Sphaerotilus microaerophilus: one gene and its partner. The protein of the gene in region 2 interacts with the protein of the main gene of each other region in a pairwise test. Links are inferred from orthologs where the notes say so. Each region holds a gene or a part of one and is shown on either strand. Other genes may lie near its edges.

The links.
Region 1: the proteins of NGK70_RS19665 (region 2) and dnaA interact in binary tests that used the Escherichia coli proteins (3 or more experiments, as listed by UniProt). The link is inferred for Sphaerotilus microaerophilus from one-to-one orthologs.

Annotation. Positions count from the first base shown.
Region 1 is NZ_AP025730.1:164,745-170,253, forward strand. Bases 2,685-5,509 are described here. They hold dnaA (chromosomal replication initiator protein DnaA), read right to left. Parts: upstream 4,948-5,509; coding sequence 3,421-4,947; downstream 2,685-3,420. Other genes in these bases: dnaN (DNA polymerase III subunit beta), read right to left, coding at 2,685-3,297; rpmH (50S ribosomal protein L34), read left to right, coding at 5,338-5,472. Also shown: gyrB (DNA topoisomerase (ATP-hydrolyzing) subunit B), read right to left, coding at 1-2,019; more of dnaN, read right to left, coding at 2,146-2,684. UniProt on the Escherichia coli protein: Plays an essential in the initiation and regulation of chromosomal replication. Binds in an ATP-dependent fashion to the origin of replication (oriC) to initiate formation of the DNA replication initiation complex once per cell cycle.
Region 2 is NZ_AP025730.1:4,605,777-4,618,149, reverse strand. Bases 5,574-8,276 are described here. They hold NGK70_RS19665 (SIS domain-containing protein), read right to left. Parts: upstream 7,368-8,276; coding sequence 6,780-7,367; downstream 5,574-6,779. Other genes in these bases: rsmI (16S rRNA (cytidine(1402)-2'-O)-methyltransferase), read left to right, coding at 7,900-8,276; NGK70_RS19660 (YraN family protein), read right to left, coding at 7,467-7,826; NGK70_RS19670 (BON domain-containing protein), read right to left, coding at 6,118-6,777; NGK70_RS19675 (NAD(P)-dependent oxidoreductase), read left to right, coding at 5,574-6,117. Also shown: NGK70_RS19705 (IS1182 family transposase), read left to right, coding at 1-668; NGK70_RS19700 (hypothetical protein), read right to left, coding at 834-1,052; proC (pyrroline-5-carboxylate reductase), read right to left, coding at 1,162-1,983; NGK70_RS19690 (YggS family pyridoxal phosphate-dependent enzyme), read right to left, coding at 2,015-2,704; NGK70_RS19685 (type IV pilus twitching motility protein PilT), read left to right, coding at 2,868-3,911; NGK70_RS19680 (PilT/PilU family type 4a pilus ATPase), read left to right, coding at 3,987-5,123; more of NGK70_RS19675, read left to right, coding at 5,197-5,573; more of rsmI, read left to right, coding at 8,277-8,961; NGK70_RS19650 (transporter substrate-binding domain-containing protein), read left to right, coding at 9,200-10,108; NGK70_RS19645 (diguanylate cyclase domain-containing protein), read left to right, coding at 10,183-12,373. UniProt on the Escherichia coli protein: Required for the timely initiation of chromosomal replication via direct interactions with the DnaA initiator protein.

The DNA of each region.
Region 1 (5,509 bases), 4.4 Mb from region 2 along the record:
CGCCAGGCCGTCGGCGATGGCGCGCAGGGCCTCGACGTCCATCCAGTTGGACAGGCGGGCGATGACGTTGTTGGCCTGCACGTACTGGCGCGCGAGTTCGGACAGGTCGGCCGCGGCGATGACCGGCCGGCCGTTGGCGGGGTCGACGCGGGCGCCATCCAGCGCCACGCGCAGCAGGTAGTCGTCCAGCGCGGAGGCGTCCTTGAGGTACTGCTCGGCCTTGCCGTGCTTGACCTTGTACAGCGGCGGCTGGGCGATGTAGATGTGGCCGCGCTCGACCAGGTCGGGCATCTGGCGGTAGAAGAAGGTCAGCAGCAGGGTGCGGATGTGGGCGCCGTCCACGTCCGCGTCGGTCATGATGATGATGCGGTGGTAGCGCAGCTTGTCGGGGTTGAAGTCGTCCCCGCCCATGCCCTTGCCGATGCCGGTGCCCAGCGCGGTGATCAGCGTGAGGATCTCGTTGCTGGCCAGCAGCTTCTCGTAGCGGGCCTTCTCGACGTTGAGGATCTTGCCGCGCAGGGGCAGGATGGCCTGGAACTTCCGGTCACGGCCCTGCTTGGCCGAGCCGCCGGCGGAGTCGCCCTCCACCAGGTAGATCTCGCAGAGCGCCGGGTCCTTCTCCTGGCAGTCGGCCAGCTTGCCGGGCAGGCCCATGCCGTCGAGCACGCCTTTGCGGCGGGTCATCTCGCGGGCCTTGCGGGCGGCGTCGCGCGCGCGCGCAGCGTCGACGATCTTGCCGCAGATGGTCTTGGCGTCGGTGGGGTTCTCGAGCAGCCAGTCGCTCAGCAGGCGGCTGACGATGTCCTCCACCGGCGCACGCACCTCGGAGCTGACCAGCTTGTCCTTGGTCTGGCTGCTGAACTTGGGCTCGGGCACCTTGACGCTGACCACGCAGGCGAGGCCCTCGCGCATGTCGTCGCCGGTGATGTCGACCTTGGCCTTCTTGGCGATCTCGTTGTCTTCGATGTACTTGTTGATGATGCGGGTCATCGCCGCGCGCAGGCCGGTCAGGTGGGTGCCGCCGTCACGCTGGGGGATGTTGTTGGTGAAGCAGAGCACGTTCTCGTTGTAGCTCTCGTTCCACTGCATCGCGACTTCGACGCCGACGTTGGTCTGGTTGTCGCTGATCTTGTCGCCGCGAGCGTGGAAGATGTTCGGGTGCAGGACCTTCTTGCCCTTGTTGACGAACTCGACGAAGCCCTTGACGCCGCCAGCGTAGGCAAAGTTGTCTTCCTTCTGGTTGCGCTCGTCGACGAGGCGGATCTTGACGCCGTTGTTCAGGAAGCTGAGTTCGCGCAGGCGCTTGGCCAGGATGTCGTAGTGGAACTCGGTGTTGTGCTGGAAGATCTCGGTGTCGGGCAGGAAGTGGACCTCGGTGCCGCGCTTGTCGGTCTCGCCGGTGATCCGCATCGGGCTGACCTCGAAGCCATCGCGCACCTCGATCTGGCGGTCCTGCGGCACGCCCTGGCGGAACTCCATGTAGTGGGTCTGGCCGTCGCGGCGCACGGTCAGGCGCAGCCACTTGCTCAGGCCGTTGACGCAGCTCACGCCCACGCCGTGCAGGCCGCCGGAAACCTTGTAGCTGTTCTGGTTGAACTTGCCGCCAGCGTGCAACTCGGTCAGGGCAATTTCAGCGGCCGAGCGCTTGGGCTCGTGCTTGTCGTCCATCTTGACGCCGGTGGGGATGCCGCGGCCGTTGTCGGTGACGGAAATCGAGTTGTCGGTGTGGATGGTGACGACGATGTCGTCGCAGTGGCCGGCCAGGGCCTCGTCGATGGAGTTGTCGACCACCTCGAACACCAGGTGGTGCAGGCCGGTGCCGTCGGAGGTGTCGCCGATGTACATGCCCGGGCGCTTGCGCACCGCCTCCAGCCCTTCCAGGATCTGGATGCTGTCCGAGCCGTACCCTGCGGAGGCCGCGGCCGATGCAGCCGCAGAGGCCGCGGCGGATGCTGCCGCCGTAGCAGCCTGCTCTTCGGGCGTCGGTTCAGCGGGGATCGGGGTGGTGGATTCGGTCATGGTGTCTTGAAACAATGAGGGCCGGCCGTCCGCAGGACAGGCGGCCCGGGCAACCCCCTGGCTGGCGCCCCCGCTTGGCGGGGGCAGGGGGTGCACAAAGCACGGCAGCAATGCCGATGGGGATCGTCAGATCCTCATCGGCATCACGACGTACTTGAAGCCGGCCTGTTCGGGAATCGTGACCAGCGCGGAGCTGTTGGCGTCCTGCAGGGAGAGCATCACCATCTCGGTGCTGGCGTTGGCCAGCACGTCGATCAGGTAGGTGACGTTGAAACCGATCTCGATGGCGTCGCCGCCGTAGTCGATCTCCAGCTCTTCCTTGGCCTCTTCCTGTTCGGCGTTGCTGGCGGCGATGCGCAGGGTGCCCGGCTCGAAGTTGATGCGCACGCCCTTGAACTTCTCGCTCGTCAGGATGGCCGCGCGCTGCAGGCTGGCCAGCAGCGGGGCACGGCCCAGGGTGACGTGGTTGCGGTGGTTCTTCGGGATGACGCGGTTGTAGTCGGGGAACTTGCCCTCGACCAGCTTGGTGACGAACTCCATGCCGCCGAAGCTGAACTTGGCCTGGTTGTCGGCGAAGCGCATCTCGATGCGCGACTCCTCCACATTGCCCTCGGCGTCCTTGGGGGCGGACTTGTCGTCCTTCTCGGACTTCAGCAGGCGCTGCAGCTCCAGCACGGTCTTGCGCGGCAGGATGACCTCCTGCTTGGGCATCTCGACGTCCAGCGTCGCCTGCGCCAGCGCGAGGCGGTGGCCGTCGGTGGCCACCAGCGTCAGCGTGCGGCCCTCGGCGACGAAGAGGATGCCGTTGAGGTAGTAGCGGATGTCGTGCACCGCCATCGCGAAGTGCACCTGGTCGATCAGGCCCTTGAGCGTCTTCTGCGGCACGCTGAAGCTGGGGCCAAACTCGGCCGACTCCTGCACCAGCGGAAAGTCCTCGGCCGGCAGGGTCTGCAGCGTGAAGCGGCTCTTGCCACCGGCCAGCGTCAGCTTGTTCTGCGCCGCGCTGAGCGTGACCACCTGGTCGGCGGGCAGGGTGCGCAGGATGTCGATCATCTTGCGCGCACCCACGGTGGTGCTGAAGGCGCCCTCGTCGCCACCCAGCTCGGCCGCGGTGCGCACCTGGATCTCCAGGTCGGAGGTGGTGAACTCGGTGTGCCCGCCCTGCTTGCGGATCAGGACGTTGGCCAGGATGGGCAGCGTGTGGCGCCGCTCGACGATGCCGGAGACGGCCTGCAAGGCGCCCAGCACCTTTTCCTGTGTTGCCTTCAGCACGATCATGAGGGGTGTCTCTCTCGTCGGGGGGGTCATCGGTGACCAGGACACGGACCACGCGCGCGCATGCGAGCGGCCGCAAACGCGCTATTTTCGCCTGAAAACGGTGCAGCCTCCGGCCGCGCCGGTTCAGCCTTTGAGCGTTTGCTCCAGGACGTGCAGCTGCTGGTTCAGCTCGGTGTTCTTCTGGCGCTCGCCGCCGATCTTGCGCACCGCGTGCAACACCGTCGTGTGATCGCGTCCGCCGAAGAGCTCGCCGATCTCGGGCAGGCTCTTCTGCGTCATCTCCTTGGCCAGGTACATCGCGATCTGGCGCGGCCGGGCGATGCTGGCCGGGCGCTTCTTGGAGTACATGTCGGCGATCTTGATCTTGTAGAAGTCCGCCACCGTCTTCTGGATGTTCTCCACCGAGATCTGGCGATTCTGGATCGACAGCAGGTCCTTGAGCGCCTCGCGCGCCAGGTTGATGCTGATCTCCTTGTGCGAGAACCTGGCGTAGGCCAGCACCTTGCGCAGCGCCCCTTCGAGCTCGCGCACGTTGGCACGCACGTTCTTGGCGACGAAGAAGGCCACGTCCTCGGGCATGCCGGCGCCTTCGGCCTGGGCCTTCTTGAGCAGGATGGCCACGCGCATCTCCAGCTCCGGCGGCTCGATGGCCACCGTCAGGCCGGCGTCGAAGCGGCTGGTCAGCCGCTCGTCGATGTCCACCAACCCCTTGGGGTAGGTGTCGCTGGTCATGATGATGTGCGCGCGCTTGGCCAGCAACGCCTCGAAGGCGTTGAAGAACTCCTCCTGGGTGCGGTCCTTGCCGGCAAAGAACTGCACGTCATCGATCAGCAACAGGTCCAGCGAGTGGTACTTGGCCTTCAATTCATCGAAGGTCTTGCGCTGATAGTTCTTCACCACGTCGGAGATGAACTGCTCGGCATGCAGGTACAACACCCGGGCGTCGGGGTTGTTGCGGATCAGGGCATTGCCCACCGCGTGGATCAGGTGGGTCTTGCCCAGGCCGACGCCGCCGTAGATGAACAAGGGGTTGTACATCTGGCCGGGCGCACCCACCACATGCAGCGCCGCGGTGCGGGCCATCTGGTTGGCCCGCCCGGGCACCAGGGTCTCGAAGGTCAGGGCCGGGTTGAGCCGGCCGATGTTGCTGGCCGGGGCCGGCAGTGCGCCACGCGCGGGCGCGGCAGACACCCCCGGTGCCGCGGCACCCGCGACGTGGCCAGGCTCCTCGGCACGCACCGGGCGGCGCAAGGACGCGCGACCCGCGGGCATCGAGCCAGCGGTTGGCGTAACCAGCGAGGTGTCGAGCATCGCACCGACCGACAACGGCGCCGGGGCGATGACGCGCATGGCCGTGTCGCTGCCCGCCGGGGCCGCCATGCGCTGCTCAGGGCCGCGCGGCAGCAGCGACAGCTCCAGCCGCACCGGCTGGCCGGCCAACTCTGACAGCGCCGACTCGATGCGCGAGCCGTACTGCGTGCGGATCCAGTCGAGCTTGAACCGGTTCGGGACGCGCAGCCCCACCCGCAACCCGTCGGCAGCGGCCGAGACGTCGGCAGCCGGCAGGGGCTTGATCCAGGTGTTGAATTGCTGCTCGGGCAGCTCGGCTGCCAGGCGCTCGCAGCCACGCTCCCACAGGTCCGTGATCATGTTTTTGGTGTGGACAACTTTTCCGAAGGGGCGCGATTGTAGCCACATCCCCTGGCTTCGAGATATGGTTATCCACAGTTTGGAGAGGCAGGTCAACCCTGCGACCGGGATGGAAAGACGACGGGATACGTTGACGCCCCGGTCGTTTCTTGCTGTAATCGCGGGTTCCCTGGAGCGTGGCCGGGGTGCGTTTGCCTGGGCTTTGCGCAGGCGGCACCAAGTCGTCGCTGCGGGACTGTTTGACGAACCACCGGGGCGACTGTTCAGCAGTGCCGCCCCCGGCTGACCCCATCACGCACCATCGGCGACCTTCCGTCGATGGCCGGGTGGCTTGGCCGCTTCTGCTTCACCGCCGCATCACTGCCGCATCACCGCCCCTGAGGATCCAAGATGAAACGCACTTACCAACCGTCCAAGGTTCGCCGCGCCCGCACCCACGGCTTCCTGGTGCGCATGAAGACCCGCGGTGGCCGTGCGGTCATCAACGCTCGCCGCGCCAAGGGCCGCAAGCGCATCGCTCTCTGATCGAGCACGGGGCTGCCCTGGCCGCCCCGCTGGAACC
Region 2 (12,373 bases):
CGGCCGAGCCCAAGAAGGCCAAGCCCTCCAAACGACGCGGGCGCGACCACGACGGCGATCCTCCCGCGCCGCCCGCCCCCGAACCCAAGGTGCCGCCCGAGCCGCGCGTGAGCAGCACCGACGTCGATGCGCGCGTCATGAAGATGGCCGACGGGGGCTTCCGCCCGGCCTTCAACGCCCAACTGGCTGTCGATGCGGCAACGCAGCTCATTGCCGCCGTGGACTTGGTCAACAGCGGCTCGGACATGGGGCAGATGGACCCCCTGCATCAGGCCGTGCAGCAGCGCTACGGCCTCACGCCCGACCATTGGCTGGCCGATGGCGGCTACACCAAGCTGGCCGCCATTGATGCGCTCACCGAGCGCGGCACGCAGCCCGTGCTGCCCGCTGCGCGCAGCCGCAACCCCGATATCAATGCACTGGCGCCCAAGCCCTCGGATTCCCCGGCGCAAGCCCAGTGGCGCAGCCTCATGGCCAGCCACTGGGGCAAGGACCTGTACGTCTGGCGCGGTGCCAGCGTGGAGTGCGCCAACGCGCAGCTGCGACGGCGCGGCTTCACGCGCCTGAACGTGTGCGGCCTGGTCAAGGCGCGTGCGGTGCTGCTCTGGCACGCCCTGGCGCACAACCTGATGCGCATGCGAAGCCTGAATTTCGCCTTCATGGCCTGATCTGGCCGCCCAGCAGCACCTGCGCGGCGCGCCAGCCCTGGCTGCCGCGCGCACCCACACGCCCAGCGCGCGCTGCCCACCGCCGTCCGCGCCGCACCGCCCATCTCGCGAAGGCCACGTCTTGCCTGCGTCGGGCTTGCCTCTCTGTGGTTCGTTCACGGCTTCTCAGCGCAGCGCGCGAAGCTCCCGAAGTTCGCGCTTGGCCAGTACCGAGGGGCGCCGGCTCACGAGATCGGCCAAGTCTTCCGCGAAGGCCTCGCTGCGGCGCAGCAGATCCAGAACGTCTTCTGCCGGTGGGCTGCTCGACACGGGCTTGCTGGCGCCGGCGCGCAGGGACGGACGGCGGCGCAGGGCGGAGGCGAGGGTGTGTGCGATGCGTTTCATGTGGGGCTCCCGTGTGACTCGTGGGGGTCATTTCGACCACCACGGTCTCACTGTGAAGCCCAAATGTTTCAACTCTGCGACAGGCCGGGCCTGAATGTGACAAGAGTTGTCAGCGGCCGAACTCGTCCCCCAATTCGCGGGCCCGTTGGCAGGCGGCGTCGAGTGCCGCGATGAAGGCGGTGGCGACGCCGCTGGCCTCCAGCGAGCACAGTGCGGCGTAGGTGGTACCGCCCTTGCTTGTGACGCGTTCACGCAGGGTGGCCGGACTGTCCGGCGAGCGGCGGGCCAGTTCGGCCGCGCCGGTGAAGGTGGCCAGCGCCAGCTGCTTGCCCTGTTCGGCGCTGAGCCCCATGCGCTCGGCCGCGGCCACCATCGCTTCAACAAAATAAAACACATAGGCCGGGCCAGAGCCCGACAGCGCGGTCACCGCGTCGAGGTCGGCCTCGCGCTCCACCCACAGCACGCTGCCCGTCGGCGCCAGCAGCGCCTGGATGCGCTCGCGCTCGGCGGGGGTGACGTCCACCCGGGCGTACAGGCCGGTGATGCCCTGGCCGATCAGCGCGGGCGTATTGGGCATGGCGCGCACGACGCGCTCGCTGCCGGTGGCCCGGGCGATCGCATCGCTGCGGATGCCGGCCATCACCGACAGGTGCAGCGCGGCGCCGACATGGCCCGCGCAGGGCGCGGCGGCCTCGGCAAAGCTCTGCGGCTTGACCGCCCAGACGACGGTACCGGCGCGAGCCAGGCGCTCGTCGGCGGCCGGCAGGGCCTCGATGCCGAACTCGGCGCGCAGCTTGTCGCGCTGCACGTCCCAGGGCTCGATCACCAGCAGTTGGTCGGTGGGCGTGCCGCTGCGGATCAGCCCGCCGATGATGGCACTGGCCATGTTGCCACCACCGATGAAGGCCAGGAGGGAGGAAGAGGTGTTCATGGGGCTGCAGTGTAGGCAGGGCGTGCGGGGATCAGGCGCGTTCCCCGAAGATGGCGGTGCCCACCCGCACGAGGGTGGCACCTTCGAGCACGGCGGCCTCCAGGTCGGCGCTCATGCCCGTCGACAGGGTGTCGAGCGCCAGGCCTTGCTGGCGCAGGGCCTCCAGCAGCTCCCGCAGCGCGCGGTGGGGTTGGCGCTGCGCCGCTTCGTCGCCGGCAGGCTCGGGAATCGCCATCAGGCCGCGCAGGCGCAGACGGGGCAGGGCCGCCACCGCCTGCGCGAGCGCCGGCAATCCGGCGGGCGCGACACCGCTCTTGCTGCCCTCGCCGCTGACGTTGACCTGCAGGCAGACCTGCAGCGGCGCGGCCCAGGCGGGGCGCTGCTCGCTCAGGCGCTGGGCGATCTTCAGGCGATCGATGCTGTGCACCCAGTCAAAGGCCTCGGCCACCACCCGGGTCTTGTTGCTCTGCAGCGGGCCGATCAGGTGCCATTCCAGCTCCGGCCGCAGGTCAGCCAGCGCCTCGATCTTGGCCAGGCCCTCCTGCACGTAGTTCTCGCCGAAGGCGCTCTGCCCGGCGGCATGGGCCGCGCGCACCGCCGCGGCCGGTTGCGTCTTGCTCACGGCCAGCAGCGTGACGCTGTCGGCACTTCGCCCCGCCCGGGTGCAAGCGTTCGTAAGCCGTTGGTGCACAGCTTGAAGCCGATTTGTGATCGTCGTCATAATCGACGAGCTTAGAGCAATCCGTCCGCGGCGCGTCCGTGGCTAGCCCGCCTTGGCCGAAGGTGGGAAGATGCAGCTGCAAGTTTCTCCGCTTCACCGGTTCCCTGTTTCCCCGTTTCCACCTGATCAGCGGCCACCCCCCCGGGGGCCGCCCCCTTCCAGCATGGACATCACTCAGTTGCTCGCGTTCTCGGTGCGCAACAAGGCCTCTGACCTCCACCTCTCGGCCGGCCTGCCGCCCATGATCCGCGTGCACGGCGACGTGCGGCGCATCAACGTCGACCCGCTGGACCACAAGAAGGTCCGGGAGATGATCTACGACGTGATGAACGACGCCCAGCGCAAGGTCTACGAGGAGACGCTGGAATGCGATTTCTCCTTCGAGATCCAGGGCCTGTCGCGCTTTCGCGTCAACGCCTTCAATCAGCAGCGGGGCGCCGGCGCGGTGTTCCGCACCATCCCGAGCAAGATCCAGAGCCTGGAGGAGCTGCGCACGCCCAAGGTCTTCGCCGACCTGTCGCTCAAGCCGCGCGGGCTGCTGCTGGTGACCGGGCCGACCGGCTCGGGCAAATCCACCACGCTGGCGGCCATGGTGGATCACCGCAACGACAACGAGCATGGGCACATCCTGACGGTCGAAGACCCGATCGAGTTCGTGCACGAGTCGAAGAAGTGCCTGATCAACCAGCGCGAGGTGGGGCCGCAGACGCTGTCGTTCTCCAATGCGCTGCGTGCCGCGCTGCGCGAGGATCCGGACGCCATCCTGGTGGGCGAGTTGCGCGACCTGGAGACCATCCGCCTCGCACTCACCGCGGCGGAGACCGGCCACCTCGTCTTTGCCACGCTGCACACCTCGAGCGCGGCCAAGACCGTCGACCGGATGGTGGACGTCTTCCCCGCGGCCGAAAAGGAGATGGTGCGCGCGATGCTCTCGGAGTCGCTGGTGGCGGTGATCTCGCAGACGCTGTGCAAGAACCGCGACGGCACCGGACGGGTGGCGGCGCACGAGATCATGCTGGGCTCGGCGGCCATCCGCAACCTGATCCGCGAGAACAAGGTGGCCCAGATGTACTCGATCATCCAGACCGGGCAGGCCCAGGGCATGCAGACGCTGGACCAGAACCTGACCGAGCTGGTGCGCAAAGGGGTGATCACGCCCGCCGAGGCCCGCAGCAAGGCCCGCAGCCCCGAGAACTTCCCGGGCTGATGGCAGCGGATCGACAGGCCGTGAGCGGGACAGGGCGCTTGCTGCGTCCGGGTAAGTCCTTCAAAGGATGTGCAGATGGAACGCGATCAGGCTTCGAAATTCATCAATGACTTGCTGCGGCTGCTGGTGTCGCGTGCCGGGTCGGACCTGTTCCTGACCTGTGACTTCCCGCCGGCGATCAAGGTGGACGGCAAGGTGACCAAGGTGTCGCCGCAGCCGCTGACCGGCCAGCACACGCTGGCGTTGGCCCGCTCGGTGATGAACGACAAGCAGGCGGCCGAGTTCGAGCGCACCAAGGAGTGCAATTTCGCCATCTCGCCGTCCGCGGTGGGGCGCTTCCGGGTCAATGCCTTCATGCAGCAGGGGCAGGTGGGCATGGTGTTCCGCACCATCCCGCGCGAGCTGCCGACGATCGACAAGCTCGGCCTGCCGACGGTGCTCAAGGACGTGACCATGTCCAAGCGCGGGCTGGTCATCATGGTGGGCGCCACCGGCTCGGGCAAGAGCACCTCGCTGGCGGCGATGGTGGACTACCGCAACGAAACCGCCTACGACCACATCATCACCATCGAGGATCCGGTCGAGTTCGTGCACCCGCACAAGAACTGCATCATCACTCAGCGCGAGGTCGGCATCGACACCCTGAACTGGGAGTCCGCGCTGAAGAACACCCTGCGCCAGGCGCCCGACGTGATCCTGATGGGCGAGATCCGCGACCGCGAGACGATGGAGCACGCGGTGGCCTTCGCCGAGACCGGTCACCTGTGCATGGCCACCCTGCATGCCAACAGCGCCAACCAGGCGCTGGACCGCATCGTCAACTTCTTTCCCGAAGAACGGCGCGACCAGCTGCTGATGGACCTGTCGTTGAACCTGCGCGCCATGATCTCGCAGCGCCTGCTGCCGCGCGAGGAAGGCGCCGGGCGCATCGCCGCGGTGGAGGTGCTGCTGAACACGCCGCTGGTGTCCGAGCTGATCTTCAAGGGTGAGGTCTCTGCCATCAAGGAGATCATGAAGAAGAGCCGCGAGCACGGCATGCAGACCTTCGACCAGTCGCTGTTCGACCTCTACGAAGGCCACTACATCGGCTACGCCGATGCCCTGCGCAACGCCGATTCGGTCAACGACCTGCGCCTGCAGATCAAGCTGCACAGCCGGCGCGCCCGCAACACCGACTTCGGCGCCGGTACCGAGCACCTGGCGATCGTCTGACCCTCGTCCGACCCGGGCCGCCCGGCCGGGACGCGCCTTGGTGACAATGCGCGGTCTTTCTTCGGAGCGAGCAATGAACACCAAGGTCTACGAACCCATCCCGGCGCGCCGCGTCGCCTTCCTCGGTCTGGGCGTGATGGGGGGGCCGATGGCGGGCCATCTGGCGCGTGCCGGCCACCAAGTCACGGTCTACAACCGCACGGCGGCCAAGGCGGCGCAGTGGGTGGCGCAGTACGGCGGCCAAGCGGCGGCCACGCCGCGCGAGGCGGCCCAGGGCGCGGAGTTCGTCTTCGCCTGCGTGGGCAACGACGACGACCTTCGTTCGGTCACGTTGGGTGCTGACCTGGGTGGCGGCCAGCGGGCCGCCGATGGCGCCTTCGCCGGCATGGCCGAAGGCGCGGTCTTCATCGACCACACCACCGCCTCGGCCGAGGTGGCGCGCGACCTGCACGCCGCCGCGCGTGAGCGGGGGCTGCACTTCGTCGATGCGCCGGTCTCCGGCGGCCAGGCCGGTGCCGTCAATGGCGTGCTGACGGTGATGTGCGGCGGCGATGCCGAGCCCTTCGCGGCGATGCAGCCGGTGGCGATGGCGTTCTCGCGTGCGGTGACGCTGCTGGGTGCCAGCGGGGCGGGTCAGCTGGCCAAGATGGTCAATCAGATCTGCATCGCCGGGCTGGTGCAGGGGCTATCGGAGGCCATCGCCTTCGGCCAGAAGGCCGGCCTGGACATGAAGCAGGTGCTGGACGTGATCGGCAAGGGCGCGGCGCAGAGCTGGCAGCTCGACAACCGCGGCCGGACGATGGTGGACGACCAGTTCAACTTCGGTTTCGCGGTCGACTGGATGCGCAAGGACCTGGGCCTGGTGATGGACGAGGCGCGCCGCAACGGTGCACGCCTGCCAGTCACCGCCCTGGTGGACCAGTTCTACGCCGATGTGCAGGCCGAGGGCGGCGGGCGCTGGGACACCTCCAGCCTCATCCGCCGCTTGCGGTGATCAACGTCCCTTGATGGCCGCGAGCTGCTCGGGCGTGATGATGTCGAGCACGCGCACCACCTTCTTCACGCCGGGCACGGTGCGCGCCACCTCGACGGCGATGCCGGCCTCTTCCTCGGTCACCTTGCCCATCAGGTAGACCACGCCCCGGTTGGTGACGACGCTGAAGGCGTTGGACTCCATGCCGCGGGTGTCGACGAACTTGGCCTTGACCTTGCTGGCCAGCATCAGGTCGCTGGACTGTTCGCCGCTGGTGCGCGGCCAGTCCACCACCAGCTCGTTGATGACCTTGACGTTGTCCAGCTTCGCCACGGCGGCTTCCACAGCGGCCCGGTCCTCTTCCTTGTGCACCTCGCCGGTGAGCAGGATCAGGCGGCTGTAGCTGTTGACGTTCACGCGCACGCGCTCGCCAACCGCCTCGCGGATGCGGTTGCCGGCCTTGACCTCCAGCGCCTGGTCGTCGAACTGGACGCCGGAGCTGCGCCGGTCCGTGACCACCAGCGCGCTGCCCAGTGCCGCGCCGCCGACGATCAACGGGGCGCAACCCGACAGTGCGGTGGCGCCAGCCACCAGGCCGAGCGCCAGGGCAAGCGCGCGCAGGGGGGCCGGGGTGGCAGGGGTGGCGGGGCGGGCGGTGGTGGGGGTGTTCGGCTGCGACATCTTCAGTGGTCTCCAAGCAATTGCAGATCGACGGTGTCGCACAGGCAGTGGATCACCAGCAGTTGGGCTTCGAGTACGCGCGCGGCCCGTTGGTTCGGCACGGCGATGCAGACATCGGTGTCCGTCAGCACGCCGGCCAGGTCGCCACCGGCTTCACCGGTGAGGGCGATCACGGCCATCTCCTTGTCATGCGCCACCTCGATGGCGGCAAGCACGTCCGGTGCGGAGTCGCCGGTGCTGATGGCCAGCAGCAGGTCGCCCGGGTGCCCCAGCGCCTGCACCTGGCGGGCCAGCATCTGCTCGCCCTGGCCGCTGCGTGCCAGCGCGTTCAACAGCGCTGCATCGGCGCCCAGCGCCACCGCGGCCAGCGAGGGCCGCTCGCGCTCGAACTGCCCAACCAGCTGCGCCGCCGCATGCTGGGCCAGCAGGACCGCGCCGCCGCTGCCGCAGGCCAGCACCTTGCCGCCCGAGGTGATGCAGCCCAGCAGGGCGTGGGCCGCATCGTGGATGGGCCGGCTGAGGACGTCCACCGCCGCGTACTTGAGGTCGGCGCTGTCGAAAAAATGCTGTTGAATGCGTTGTTCAAGCATGGGTCGATGATATTCGAGCCCCCTGGGTGTCCTGTTTCAGAGCCGTTTCTGCCAGATCCCGCGGCTTGCGGCGCGGGCCGCGGCGCGAGGGGGCGGGGTTCAGGCCGCGTCGAAGGCCGCTGGCAGCCACGCCAGCTCGTCGCCGTCGATGGCCACCACGTCGAAGCGGCAGGGCGGTAGCGGCCCGCGCCAGCGGGCGAGGTAGTGCTGCGCGGCGTAGACGATGCGCCGACGTTTGGCGGCGCCGATGCTGGCTGCGGCGCCACCCTGGCTGCGGCTGGCGCGCGCTCGCACCTCGACGAAGACCAGCGTGCCGTCGCCTGCGCGCATGATCAGGTCCACCTCGCCGCCGCGGGCGGACGGGCCGGCGGCCACTCGATAATTGCGCGTCAGCAGTCGCAGGCCCTGTGAGAGCAGGTGGGCCAGCGCCCGGGCCTCGCCGGCCTGGCCGGTTCGCATCCGCTGGGCCGCGGGGTCGTTGCCTGTCCCGTCCCGCTCGTTCCCCTTGTTCCCCTTGCCTTCGACCAAGCCCGTGAGTCTGGATACCACCGCCACCTCCCTCGTCCTGCAGCAAGCCGCCGCCCAGGTGGCCGGTGCGCAGCACCTGCCCCCGGGCACACTGTATGTGGTCGCCACGCCGATCGGCAACCTCGCCGACCTGACCCTGCGCGCGGTCCACGTGCTCGGCCAGGTCGATGCGGTGGCCTGCGAGGACACCCGCCTGAGCGGCACACTGCTGCAGCGCCTGGGCCTGCACCGGCCGCTGCTGGCGCTGCACGAGCACAACGAGGAGGCTGCCGCCGCCCAGGTGGTGCTGCGCCTGCAGCGTGGCGAGCGCATCGCTTACATCAGCGACGCCGGCACGCCCGCGGTGTCCGACCCCGGCGCCCGCCTGGTGGCCGCGGTGCAGGCCGCCGGCCTGCGTGCGGTGCCGGTGCCCGGTGCCAGCAGCGTGGTCACCGCACTGAGCGTGGCCGGCGATGCCCGCGCGGCGGGCTTCCGCTTCGAGGGTTTCCTGCCCCCGCAGGCCGCGGCGCGGCTGGCCCGGTTGGCCGAGCTGGCCGACGAGCGCGCCAGCGTGGTGCTGTTCGAGGCGCCCCACCGCATCGAGGCGCTGGCCGCCGCGCTGGCCGAGGCCCTGCCCGGGCGGCGCCTGACGGTCTGCCGCGAGTTGACGAAGCAGTTCGAGCAGGTGCAACCGCTGGACTGCGACGCGCTGCCCGGCTGGCTGGCGGCCGATGCCGACCACCGCCGCGGCGAGTTCGTGCTGGTGCTGCACGGGCGCAGCGCCGCCCAGGCCGACGAGGCCACCGGCGATGCCGCCACGGTGGGCGCGCGCCGGCTGCTGCACACGCTGCTGGCCGAGTTGCCGCTGAAGCAGGCGGTGGCGCTCACGGCCCAGGCCACCGGGCTGGCGCGCAACGCCCTGTACGAGCAGGCGCTGGCCTGGCGCGATGCCCAGGCGGGCGGTTCCGGCGAGCCGGGCGACCCTGTGCCGACGGCGCCCGCTGCGGCAGCGCCGCCAGCCGACTGGCCGGCCGACCCGCGGCGCGTTGCCGCCGCTGCCAAACCGGCTCGACGTCGGGGGCGCTGAACGCTTCACATCGGCGTCTGTGCGCCGACCCACGGGGGGTGGCTTGCCAAAGCGCGCCGGGCCCGCCATGCTTGGCGGCTGGATCCGGCCCGATCGACCGGGCGGGATTCGCCACTTTAAGTCTTCCCGGGGGACCTGCATGGCGATGTACGCGGCCTGCGACGGCGCACCCGACCGGCGAGATGCGGGGCGGCGGCTGAATCGCTGCGGCCCACCTCGGCCCCGGCCTTGGCTCGGCGTGGCTGGGTACGTTCCGTTCGCCGCCTTCGGCGCCTTGGCTGCCTGCGTCACCTTTGGCGCCTCGGGCGCCGAGGCGCCTGCGCTGCCGGTGGCTGCGGCCCAGCCCGCCACCGTCGTGCGCTTTGCTCCGGAGGCAGATTACGGCCCTTTCGTCTTTCGTGCCGAGGACGGCAGCATCCAGGGCCTGTCGATGGACCTGCTGCGGCGGCTCGCGCCTGCCACCGGCTGGCAGCTGGAGGTCCTGCCGGCGCGGCCGCTGGCCGAGCAGCTCGCGGCCGCCCAGCGTGGCGAGGTGGACCTGCTCTCCTCCCTACGACCGACCACGGAGCGGGCGGCCTACCTGGGCTTCACCTCGCCCTACCTGGTGGTGCCGGCGGTGCTGGTGCGCCGCGCCGGGCCGGGCAGCGATGACCTGTCGGCCTACACCGGCCAGCCGGTGGCGGTCGGTGCCGGCTACGCAGTGCAGGCCCATGTGCAGGCAGCGCACCCCCGCGTGCGCTGGCTCGCGGTGCCTGACGATGCCCGCGCGCTGAGGCTGCTGAGCGAGGGCCAGGTCGCCGGCGCGGTGATGGACGTGGCCAGTGCGCGCTTCCTGATGCGCCGGCTCGGACTGCCGGGGCTGCAGCTGGGGCCGCCAGTGGGCTTTGACTACCCGCTGAGCTTCGCCTGGCGGCGTGACCGGCCGGAGCTGGGCGCCACGTTGGAGCGTGCCCTGGCGGAGCTGCCGCTGGCCGAGCGCGATGCCCTGGTCGAGCGCTGGATGGCCGGCGGGCTGGCGGAGGCGCCCGATTCCCATCGGCAGCGCCTGGCCCGTGCCGGGGTCGTGGCCGTGTTGTTGGGGGCGGGCCTGTGGTCGTGGCTGCATTGGCGGCGCAGGCGACGCGCTCGCCCGGAGCTGCCGCGATGAGCCGCGTGCTGCCCTCGCCAGGGGATCCCGACCAGGCGCCAGCCACGGGGCAGGGAGGGAGACTGCACAGGGGCGTGCTCGAACCTGGGGCGCTGCCGCCACAGGTCCAATCCCGGTTCCAGCGTGGCGTGGTGCTGGAGGCGCGTGCCCTCGCCTGGCTGGCGCGCGCGCCGCTGCCGGCGCTGCTGCTGCAGTTCCTGGGCACCCTGGGGTTGGCCTGGCTGGCGCTGGAGCTGTCGCGTGCGCCCGGGCACATCGCGATGATGTGGTTCCCCAATGCCTGGGGCACCTGCTGGCTGCTGTTTGCCCCGCGGCGCTACTGGCCGGCCCTGCTGGTGCTGCAGGGCGCCGCGATCGGCCTGGCCAACGTCGGGCACGGTGATGGCTGGCTGGCCGCCTTTGCCTTCGTGCCGGCGAACGTGGCTGAATCGTGGGTGGCGGCCTGGGGGCTGTCGGCCAGCGGTGCCTACCGGCACATCGAGGCGGGCCCGCGGCGCTGCGGCCTGGTGCTGCTGCAGGGCGGGGTGCTGCCCGCGCTGGTCGGGGCGGTGCTGGGTTCGGCGGTGCTCTCGCTGCGGGGGCAGGGTGACTGGCTGGCCATCGGGCCGACCTGGTTCACCAGTTCGCTGCTGGGCAGCGTGTCGTTGCTGCCGCTCGGCCTGGCGCTGCTGGCGTCCACGGGCAGCGAGCTGCGCCGCCGGCTGCTGTCCTGGGAGCTGCTGCCGCTGGCGCTGCTCTCGGTGGGCACGGCGCTGGTGGCGCTGACGCAACTGCCCTTTCCCTTCGTCTACCTGGTGCTGCCGCTGGTGCTGGCGGCGCTGGCGCTGGACTTCGTCGCGGTGGCCGCGCTGGTGCTGCTGCTGTCCATGGCCGTGGGTGTGATGGTGGCCTTTGCGCTGCTGCCGCTGCCGGCCTGGACGGCGCAGTGGCAGGCAGTGCAGCTCTACCTGCCGCTGCTGGCCGCGCTGGTACCGCCGCTGCTGCTTTCGGCCGCCGTGGCCGAATCGCGTCGCCACAACGAGGTGCTCGACCGCAGCCGCAACCGCCTGCGCTCGCTCTACGAGGGCACCCCAGCGATGATGATGTCCTGCGAGCCCGATGGCCGCGTGCTGGGCGTCAGCGAGCTCTGGCTGGAGCGCCTGGACTGGCGGCGCGAGGAAGTGATCGGCCGGCGGGCCACGGATTTTTTCGATGAGCCCTCGCGCCAGCGGGCGATGCAGGTCCACTGGCCCGCCCTGCTGGCCAGCGGCGCCTGCCGCGACATCGAGTACGGGCTGTTGACCCGCGACGGGCGCCGGCTGGACGTGCTCTTCGCCGCCACCTGCGAGCGCGACGACGACGGCCAGGTGGTGCGCCTCCATGCGGTGCTGGAAGACGTGACGCGCAAGCGCCTGGCCGAGCAGCTGGCCCGCGAGCACGAGCGCAGCCGCGTCACGCTGGAGAGCGTGGCCGACGCGGTCATCACCACCGACGCCAGCGGGCGCATCGAGTACCTCAACCCGGTGGCCACGGTGATGACCGGCTGGCCGCCGGAGCTGGTGCGCGGCACGCTCTACGGCGAGGTGATGCTGCGCCGCGACGTCGACAGCGGCGCCGAGCTGCCCGACCCCGTGGCGCTGTGCCTGCACCTGCGCGATCGGCCGGCGCTGCCCCACACCGTGATGCTGCGCGACCGCCATGGCGGCGAGCACCCGATCCACGAATCGGTGGCGCCGATGATCGATGCCGCGGGCGGGCTGATCGGCGCGGTGGCCACCTTCCAGGACGTCTCCCAGGCCCACGCGCTGGCGGTGCAGCTGGCCCACCAGGCCCAGCACGACGGCCTCACCGGCCTGCCCAACCGCCTGCTGCTGCGCGACCGCCTGCAGCAGTGCCTGCAGATGGCGCGGCGCAACGGCCACCTCTTTGCGCTGCTGTTCATGGACCTGGACCACTTCAAGCAGGTCAACGACCGGCTCGGCCACGCCTGCGGCGACGAGCTGCTGCGCCAGGTGGCACAGCGCATCACCAGCACGCTGCGCGCCAGCGACACCGCCTGCCGCCTGGGGGGAGACGAGTTCGTCGTGCTGTTGCCGCAGATCGATCGCATCGACGACGCGGGTGGGGCTGCCCGTCACGTGCTGCGCGAGGTGGTGCGCCCCTACGAGATCGGCGGCCAGTGGCTGAGTGCCAGCTTCAGCATCGGCGTCGCCGTCTACCCGCACGATGGCGATGACGACGAGGCGCTGATGCGCCACGCCGATGCGGCGATGTACCGGGCCAAGC